2 regions of the Sinorhizobium sp. M4_45 genome follow, and region 1 is predicted to be linked to the other one. Evidence: predicted binding sites of a transcription regulator. Region 1 holds the regulator's gene; the other holds the start of a gene.
The links. The regulator PhoB, encoded in region 1, activates phosphate uptake and scavenging genes when phosphate is short. The targets are predictions, from matches to a motif close to TGTCATNNANCTGTCAT.
Positions count from the first base shown of each region.

Region 2: the regulator PhoB is predicted to act here: its motif matches at 2,311-2,327, upstream of CN933_RS16170 (DUF2794 domain-containing protein).

Region 1 is NZ_NWVE01000002.1:41,795-46,004, forward strand. Features, by position in the region: gene pstB (phosphate ABC transporter ATP-binding protein PstB) at 1-774, shown strand, start outside; gene phoU (phosphate signaling complex protein PhoU) at 864-1,577, shown strand; gene phoB (phosphate regulon transcriptional regulator PhoB) at 1,689-2,372, shown strand; gene CN933_RS05820 (GcrA family cell cycle regulator) at 2,480-3,001, opposite strand; gene CN933_RS05825 (aspartate aminotransferase family protein) at 3,411-4,210, shown strand, end outside.
Region 2 is NZ_NWVE01000005.1:193,749-197,958, forward strand. Features, by position in the region: gene CN933_RS16150 (GNAT family N-acetyltransferase) at 1-328, shown strand, start outside; gene CN933_RS16155 (ATP-dependent Clp protease proteolytic subunit) at 346-963, opposite strand; gene CN933_RS16160 (SRPBCC family protein) at 1,008-1,367, opposite strand; gene CN933_RS16165 (ArsR/SmtB family transcription factor) at 1,364-1,678, opposite strand; gene CN933_RS16170 (DUF2794 domain-containing protein) at 1,886-2,296, opposite strand; gene CN933_RS16175 (DUF1223 domain-containing protein) at 2,623-3,441, opposite strand; gene acnA (aconitate hydratase AcnA) at 3,681-4,210, opposite strand, start outside.

The DNA.
Region 1 (4,210 bases):
CAGAAAATGAATACGGTGCCTTACAAGATGATCGGCAACGATGTGTCGGTCTATTACGGCGAAAAGCGTGCGCTCTTCGACGTCAACCTCAATATCCGCGAGAACACGGTCACGGCGCTGATCGGTCCGTCCGGGTGCGGCAAATCGACGTTTCTGCGCACCTTGAACCGCATGAACGACACGATCGAGAACTGCCGCGTAACGGGCAAGATCACGCTCGACGAGGACGATATCTACGATCCGTCGATCGACGTGGTGGAATTGCGTGCCCGCGTCGGCATGGTGTTCCAGAAACCCAATCCGTTCCCGAAGTCGATCTACGACAATGTCTCCTACGGCCCGCGCATCCATGGCCTGGCACGCACCAAGACCGAACTCGACGAGATCGTGGAAACGAGCCTGCAGAGGGCCGGGCTGTGGAACGAGGTGAAGGATCGGCTGCAGGAGCCGGGCACCGGACTTTCCGGCGGCCAGCAGCAGCGCCTCTGCATCGCCCGCGCCGTTGCCGTCAGCCCGGAAGTCATTCTGATGGACGAGCCCTGCTCGGCGCTCGATCCGATCGCGACCGCGAAAGTCGAGGAACTCATCCACGAATTGCGGGCGAATTTCACGATCGTGATCGTCACCCACTCGATGCAGCAGGCGGCGCGCGTGTCGCAGCGCACGGCCATGTTCCATCTCGGCAATCTCGTAGAGGAGAACGATACCGATAAAATGTTCACCAACCCGGACGATCAGCGCACCCAGGACTACATCATGGGCCGCTTCGGCTGATGGCCGGAGAGGGGCGGCGCTTTTCCGTCCCTCCCGGTCAAGACCGAACGAGGCCCATTCAGAACAGCGCGTCCCCCGAGGAAACGAATATGTCTCACGCACACATCATGTCCGCCTTCGACGAAGAGTTGAAGTATCTCACGCGCCGCATCTCCGAGATGGGCGGTCTCGCCGAGCAGATGGTCGCGGACTCCGTCCGTGCGCTCGTCAATTCCGATCTCGCCCTGGCCCAGAAGGTGATCTCCGACGACATCATTCTGGACGATGCGGAACGGCAGATCGGCGAAAAGGCGATCGTCACCATTGCCAAACGCCAGCCCATGGCCTCGGATCTTCGGGAGATCATGGGTTCGATCCGCATCGCCGCGGACCTGGAGCGCGTGGGCGACCTCGGCAAGAACACCGCAAAGCGGGTGATTGCCGTTGCCGGTTCAGGCATACCGCGCAAGCTTGCGCGCGGCCTCGAACACCTGGCCGAGCTCGCGCTCGTTCAGTTGAAGGAAGTCCTGGACGTCTACGCGTCCCGTTCGCCGGAAAAGGCGAACAGCATTCGCGAACGCGATGAAGAGATCGATGCGATCTACACGTCCCTGTTCCGGGAACTGCTGACCTATATGATGGAAGATCCGCGCAACATCACGCCGTGCACGCATCTTCTTTTCTGCGCCAAGAACATCGAGCGTATCGGCGATCACGCGACCAATATCGCCGAAACGATCTACTATATGGCGACAGGCGCCCAGCCGCAGGGCGAACGGCCGAAGGACGACATGACGTCGACATTGGGTTCCGTGACGGACTGAGATCGCCCGGCAGCCGGTGCCTATGCAGAATTTGTTCCGGCCGCCTTGGCGCGGCCTACCACCGTGCGCGGCGGCATGACGGCTGTCGTGCGTAGGAAGGAGTCCTACTGAATGTTGCCGAAGATTGCCGTAGTCGAAGACGAGGAAGCCCTGAGCGTTCTCCTGCGCTACAATCTCGAGGCGGAAGGCTTCGAGGTCGATACGATCCTTCGCGGCGACGAGGCGGAGATCCGCCTGCAGGAGCGCCTGCCCGACCTTCTCATCCTCGATTGGATGCTGCCCGGGGTTTCCGGTATCGAGCTCTGCCGCAGGCTGCGCCAGCGGCCGGAAACGGAGCGCCTGCCGATCATCATGCTGACCGCGCGCGGCGAGGAAAGCGAGCGCGTGCGGGGCCTTGCCACCGGCGCCGACGATTACGTCGTCAAGCCCTTTTCGACGCCGGAACTGATGGCGAGGGTCAAGGCGATGCTCAGGCGCGCCAAGCCCGAGGTTCTGTCGACGCTCCTGCGCTGCGGCGATATCGAGCTCGACCGGGAGACGCACCGCGTCCACCGACGCAGTCGCGAAGTGCGCCTTGGCCCGACGGAGTTCCGGCTGCTGGAATTTCTAATGTCCTCACCGGGGCGCGTCTTCTCTCGTTCACAGCTCCTGGACGGTGTCTGGGGACACGACATCTATGTCGACGAACGGACCGTGGACGTTCATGTCGGGCGGCTGCGCAAGGCACTGAACTTTTCCAACATGCCGGACGTCATCCGGACGGTGCGCGGCGCTGGCTATTCGCTGGAGAGCTGAGGCCGAAGGTCGCTGGCGCCCGTGCCGGCTTGCGGCATGGCAAAGAAAAAGGGGCCTTTCCGGCCCCGATTTTCGTCGTGCATCCAGAGCGGGATGAGCAAGGCGCCTCAGCGCATGCGCCGGCGCTCGGCGGAGGGCTGGTAGGCCAGCCGGGCATGGAAGGTGCAATAGGGAGAGGCTTCCGGGGAGTCGTTGCCGCAGAAGTGGAACTCTTCCTTGAGCGGGTCGCCGATCGGCCACTTGCAGGTGCGTTCGGTAAGCTCCGTGAGCTCCAGCCGCCGCGACATCGGCAGGACGATGTTCCTGTCGATCTGCAGCTCCTGGTCCATTTCCAGGTCGACTGCGAGCTCTTCCTTGAGCGCGGTCGCACCGGCCGTGCGGGTCACGGTGCGGGTTACGGAACGCGCAGCATAGTTCGGCGCGCGCGGGGCAGACGTCGCCCGTTTGGGCCGGGCTGCAGCGGTCGTGCTTCCTCCGGCCTTGGCGCGCCCGGGCAGGCTCAGCCGATGAACCTTTCCGATGACCGCGTTGCGGCTGACGCCGCCCAACTGCGCCGCGATCTGGCTGGCGCTCAAGCCCTCCGACCACAGCTTCTTCAGTTTCTCGACCCGCTCGTCAGTCCAGTTCATCTCTGCACTCCCCGTTCTCGGCGTTGGGATGGCGGAATCCGTCACCGCTCTCCGGGAAAAACCCGAAGATTCAACGCGATAATACTTTTGGTGACTAGGTCCGCCGCATGCGTCTAGTAATTGAATGTTAACCTACCGGCAGGGTGACTCCGTGGCAAGAGTCGCCGGAATCGCGCCGAATCGATTTCGCGGTTTTCCCCAACTTGCTGTCGGAGCGTTGCATTTTTGCAAGTCCCAGAGTGTGATTTTTTCGCGCTTCGGAATCGGCATCCGCAAAGCGCCTGCAAACCTTGGTTTTGTTGACATCGCGGTGCGAAATGGGAATAGTGCCTGTCGCCGCCGCAAGGCGGCATTTTTGATTTTTATCGGGCCGAATGGTCCGTGCCGCCGGAATGAAGGAGAGCTCGACATGGCCGCAACCACGCCGCTTTACGACACCTATCTGCGCGCGCCGTTGCGTTTCGAGCGAGGTGAAGGCGTTTGGCTGATCGCCGAAGACGGCACGCGCTATCTCGATTTCGCTGCCGGTGTCGCCGTGAACTCGCTCGGCCATGCCCATCCTCATCTCGTCGAGGCGCTGAAGGCGCAGGCCGACAAGGTCTGGCATCTGTCCAATCTCTACGAGATTTCGGGGCAGGAAAGCCTTGCACGGAGGCTGACCCAGGTGACCTTCGCCGATCGGGTGTTCTTCACCAATTCGGGTGCGGAAGCGCTCGAATGTGCGATCAAAACGGCGCGGCGCTATCATTTCGCCAAGGGGCACGTGGAGAAGTTCCACGTCATCACCTTTGAAGGTGCTTTCCACGGCCGCACGCTCGCGACGATCGCCGCCGGCGGACAGCAGAAATACATCGAGGGCTTCGGGCCGAAGGCGCCGGGCTTCTATCAGGTCCCCTTCGGCGATATCGCGGCGGTCAAGAACGCGATCAATGAAGAAACCGCGGCGATCCTCGTCGAGCCGATCCAGGGCGAGGGCGGCATTCGGTCGGCATCGAAGGAATTCATGCAGGGGCTGCGCGAACTTTGCGACGAGTTCGGCCTGCTTCTGATCCTCGACGAGGTCCAGTCCGGTGTCGGCCGGACCGGCAAGCTCTTCGCCCATGAATGGGCTGGCATCAAACCGGATATCATGGCCGTAGCCAAGGGCATCGGCGGCGGCTTCCCGCTCGGCGCTTGCCTCGCGACGGAAGCGGCGGCCGCCGGCATGGT
Region 2 (4,210 bases), on a different contig from region 1:
CACCGCCTATCGGTTCCTGGTGGAGGATTCGATCTATCTTTCGCCGGAAGCACGGGGCAAGGGCATCGGCAAGGCGCTGCTTTCCGAACTGATCGGGCGCTGTACGGCTCTCGGCTTCCGCCAGATGATAGCGGTAATCGGCGGGGCGCACCCCTCATCGATCGCCCTGCACCGGGCGCTCGGCTTCGAACTGCAGGGGCTGATGAAGGCAACCGGCTTCAAGCATGGCCGGTGGCTTGATACGGCCTTCATGCAGCGGCCGCTCGGAGAAGGAACCGCAACGAAGCCCGCCGAGGGCGTCTATCCGGATACGCTTTATAGGAGCTGAGCTTGCGCAGGTGAGCTTCAAGCGTCAAATTCAGCGCCCAATTCCCGTTCGGTGAGGATGCGGTCGATCAGACCCCACTCCAGAGCTTCTTCCGCCGTCATGAAACGGTCGCGATCCATCGCGCGCTCGAATTCTTCATATGTTCGCCCGCAATGCTCGGCATAAAGCCGCGTCATGCGGTGTTTGGTTCGCCTGATTTCCTCGGCATGGATGAGCATATCGGAGGCCCGTCCCTGAAAGCCGCCCGAAGGTTGATGGACGAGGATGCTTGCATTGGGCAGGGCGGTGCGCTCGCCCGCTTCGCCTGCCATCAGCAGGAACGAACCCATCGAACGGGCCGTCCCCATGCAAAGCGTATGCACGGGCGCCCGGATGTAACGCATCGTGTCGTACATCGCGAAGCCGCTGGTAACGACACCGCCGGGCGAGTTTATATAGAGTTGGATCGGTTTTTTAGGGCTTTCGGCTTCCAGGAACAACAACTGTGCGCAAACGAGAGCAGACACTGCATCGTTCACCTCGCCGTTCAGAAAGATTATTCGCTCACGCAGCAGGCGGGAATAGATGTCGAATGAGCGCTCGCCACGGCTGGATTGCTCGACGACCATAGGGACGAGTTGCATCGCTTCGCGCATAGGCGAACTCCTGTCTGATGAGCTTGTTTTGGTAGAATGAGGCGTCAGGCGGCGCGCATCAGCCAAAGCCGGTTGCTGTTCGCCGCCGGCGGAGTTCGCGGAGCCAGCCGCTCATCCTCCAGCCCATGGATAATTTTCAGAATCGTGCCGCCGTCATTGCTGGGCCTGACCTGGAACGCCACGAGGCTTTCGAGAAAGGGAGGTTCGTCGTCGCGCATTCTGTAGCGAATTTCCTTGCCCGGTGCGGTGGAGACAGGCTCAGCCCCAGCCAGTTCCCGCCTGGGCAGCCATCGCTCACGGAACTCAGGCATGCTGATTGCCCGCCACACCTTTTCGGGCGATTCATCGAGTTCGTATTCGAGCACCAGATTCCTTGCCGGCTCGTTCAGTTCCACATCGTTCATTGATCCATATCCCTCAGCAAGACCTTCAACGCATCGATCCGCGCCGGCCAGTAGGCGCGATACTTCGCCAGCCATCCGGCAACGAGCGCCAGCCCCTCCGGGTCGACCTCGTAGTTCACGAAGCGCCCCTGCCGTTCCTCCCGAACCAGCTTTGCATTACGCAACACGTGGAGATGTTGGGACATGGCCGGCTGGCTGATGTCCATTCCGTTGCGCAAGGCACTGGCGTTCATGCTTCCGCTCGCCAGCTTCTCGAAGATTGCACGGCGTGTCGGGTCGGCGAGCGCTTTGAATATGTCGTTCTCAGTCATGACGTCAGATAAGCATACACTTATCTGATTCGCAACACGGATGGCACGCTTCGATGCAAGCGGTTTGGCGCCGCCAACCGATTCAGGGATAAATCCGCACGCGGGAAGAGGGGGCCGAGGCGAAGCGCTGCCGCTTGTCCCTTCGCCCCGCCTGCGGGGAGAAGGTGCCGGCAGGCGGATGAGGGGCGGCTCCGAGTGATATGTCGGTCAGGTTTTGACGAGCTTCAGCACCTTGTCGAAGGCCTTGAGCACCTGGGCGAGCTCGTGGCCTCGCTTCAATATCGTCCCGTGAGCGTTGAGCACGCTGAAGGCGCCCTGTTTCGCGGCGAGCTTCGGGTTTTTCTCGATGCGGTAGAGAGGCACTTCTCCGGCGCGCTTGAACACCGAAAAAACGGCCCGGTCCCTCAGGTGGTCGATCGCATAGTCGCGCCACTCCCCTTCGCCCACCATACGGCCGTAGACCTTGAGAATCAGGTCGAGTTCGCGGCGATGGAAGGTGACGGGCGGGGGGTTCTTGGCTTGCTTGTATTCGTGAAGATCGACGACCACATCGGAGGTGGTCTGGCCGTAGTGACGTGCTTCGCCTCGCGGCAAATCCGTTTCATCAGTCATCGGCATTTCGGCCTTCTAATGTGACAGGACCACGACAGTGTGCCTCACACGATCGGAAAAGCAAGCCGGAAGCTGTTGATCAATGTCAGCAATTCTTGGGGCTGCCGCAATTCAGTCAAAACGCCGCCCCAATTCGCCGCAACACTCCGACCGCTGCCGGACAGAGTCGTTGCCACCGTATGTCCGGCCAGCCGTCATGCTGCGGGAGGTTCTCGAACGCAGACATGGCTGGTTCGGTCCGGTAACTTCGAACCCTCAGCCCCAGCCCCTCGATGCTGCCGGGCCGAACCATCCCCTGTTCCGCCGCAAGCGATGCGGAACATTTCCTGTCATCAGAGCTTTCCCTGCGGCCCCGCGAGAACCGTTGCGGCACCGATAATGGCTCCCGGCGTTTCCTTGTCCTTCATCGATTGCAGCAGCACCGCGCAACCGCTGTTGCCCTGGCCTTCGAACAGGACGGAGGCCGGCAGCGTGAACTCCGCGGGCTTGCCCTCCCACATGCCGATGGTCTGGATGTCGCGCACGGCATGCCAATACGCGATCTCCTTGCCGCTGTTCTCGCCCTTCTCGACCTTGACCACCCTTGCCCGGTCGAAATAGACGACGACGACATTCGCCCTGCCTTTGCCGGCACCGACCTTGATGGAGATTTCATCGCCGCCGATCGAGGCGGCGATCGGCACCGACAGGCCCTTGCCCTTCTCGTCCATCAAGGCAAGCCGGTTCCTGATGGCCGGCAGGTCCGCGCCGTTGGCGTGGTCGCGCCCGTTCAGGATCGCCTGCGGCGTATAGACGCCGTAGCGGCCGAGCATGCGCGCATAGGCATATTGCCGCTCGGTATTTTCCTTGGAAGCGAGCGTGTCCGCCCATCCGAGATAGTTCCAATAGTCGACATGATAGGCGAGCGCGACGACCTCGCCTTCATCGACGAGCTTCTTGAGCGCCGCGTCCGCCGGGGGACAGGAGGAGCAGCCCTGGCTGGTGAAGAGTTCGACGACGCCTTTGAGCGCCCCGTCCTTGACCGCTCCATCCTTCACCGGCCCGCTCTCGGCCGCCCTGCCGTCATCCGCTGCGGATGCTCCGCAGAACGCACCAAACAGCCCGATCGCCAGGGCGAGACGTCGGATTGTTGGTGTGCAGGCGGATATCATGGCGTCTTTGTTCGTGCTCGTTAGAGCACTTCCGGGAAAATGTGGAACGTTTCCATCCGGAAGTGCGTCGCTTCAACGCGTTTGCCGCGCGGGGAGACCCCTACATACGACGGGTATTCTTCAACGAAAAGTCACGTTGGAGTGACTGCCGCAAAGCCGGCCAAAACCCTGTGGACCGGACAATAAAAAGCCGGGGCGTCGATGTGGACGCCCCGGCCTTTCTGTTCATACGTCGCCGATCAGGCGGCGAGATCGCGCAGAACCGTCTGCAGGATGCCGCCATTGTTGACGTAGGTGACCTCGTCGAGCGTATCGATGCGGCAAATGAGCGGGACCTCCTTCACCGAGCCGTCGCCATAGGTGATCTTCGCCACGCGCTTCTCGCGCGGCTGGACATTGGCGAGATTCTCGATCGTCACGACTTCGTCGCCCTTGAGAGCCAAAGATTCCCAGGTCGTGCCTTCCTCGAAGACGAAGGGTACGACGCCCATGCCGACCAGGTTCGAACGATGGATGCGTTCGAAGGACTGGGCAATCACGGCCTTGACGCCGAGGAGGTTGGTGCCCTTGGCCGCCCAGTCACGCGAAGAGCCGTTGCCGTATTCGACGCCGGCGAAGATGACGAGCGGAACGCCCTCCTCCTTGTACTGCATGGCCGCGTCATAGATCGACATCTCCTCCTTTGAGGGATAGTGGATCGTATAACCGCCTTCCTTGCCGTTCGGGCCGAGCATGTGGTTGCGGATGCGGATATTGGCGAAGGTGCCGC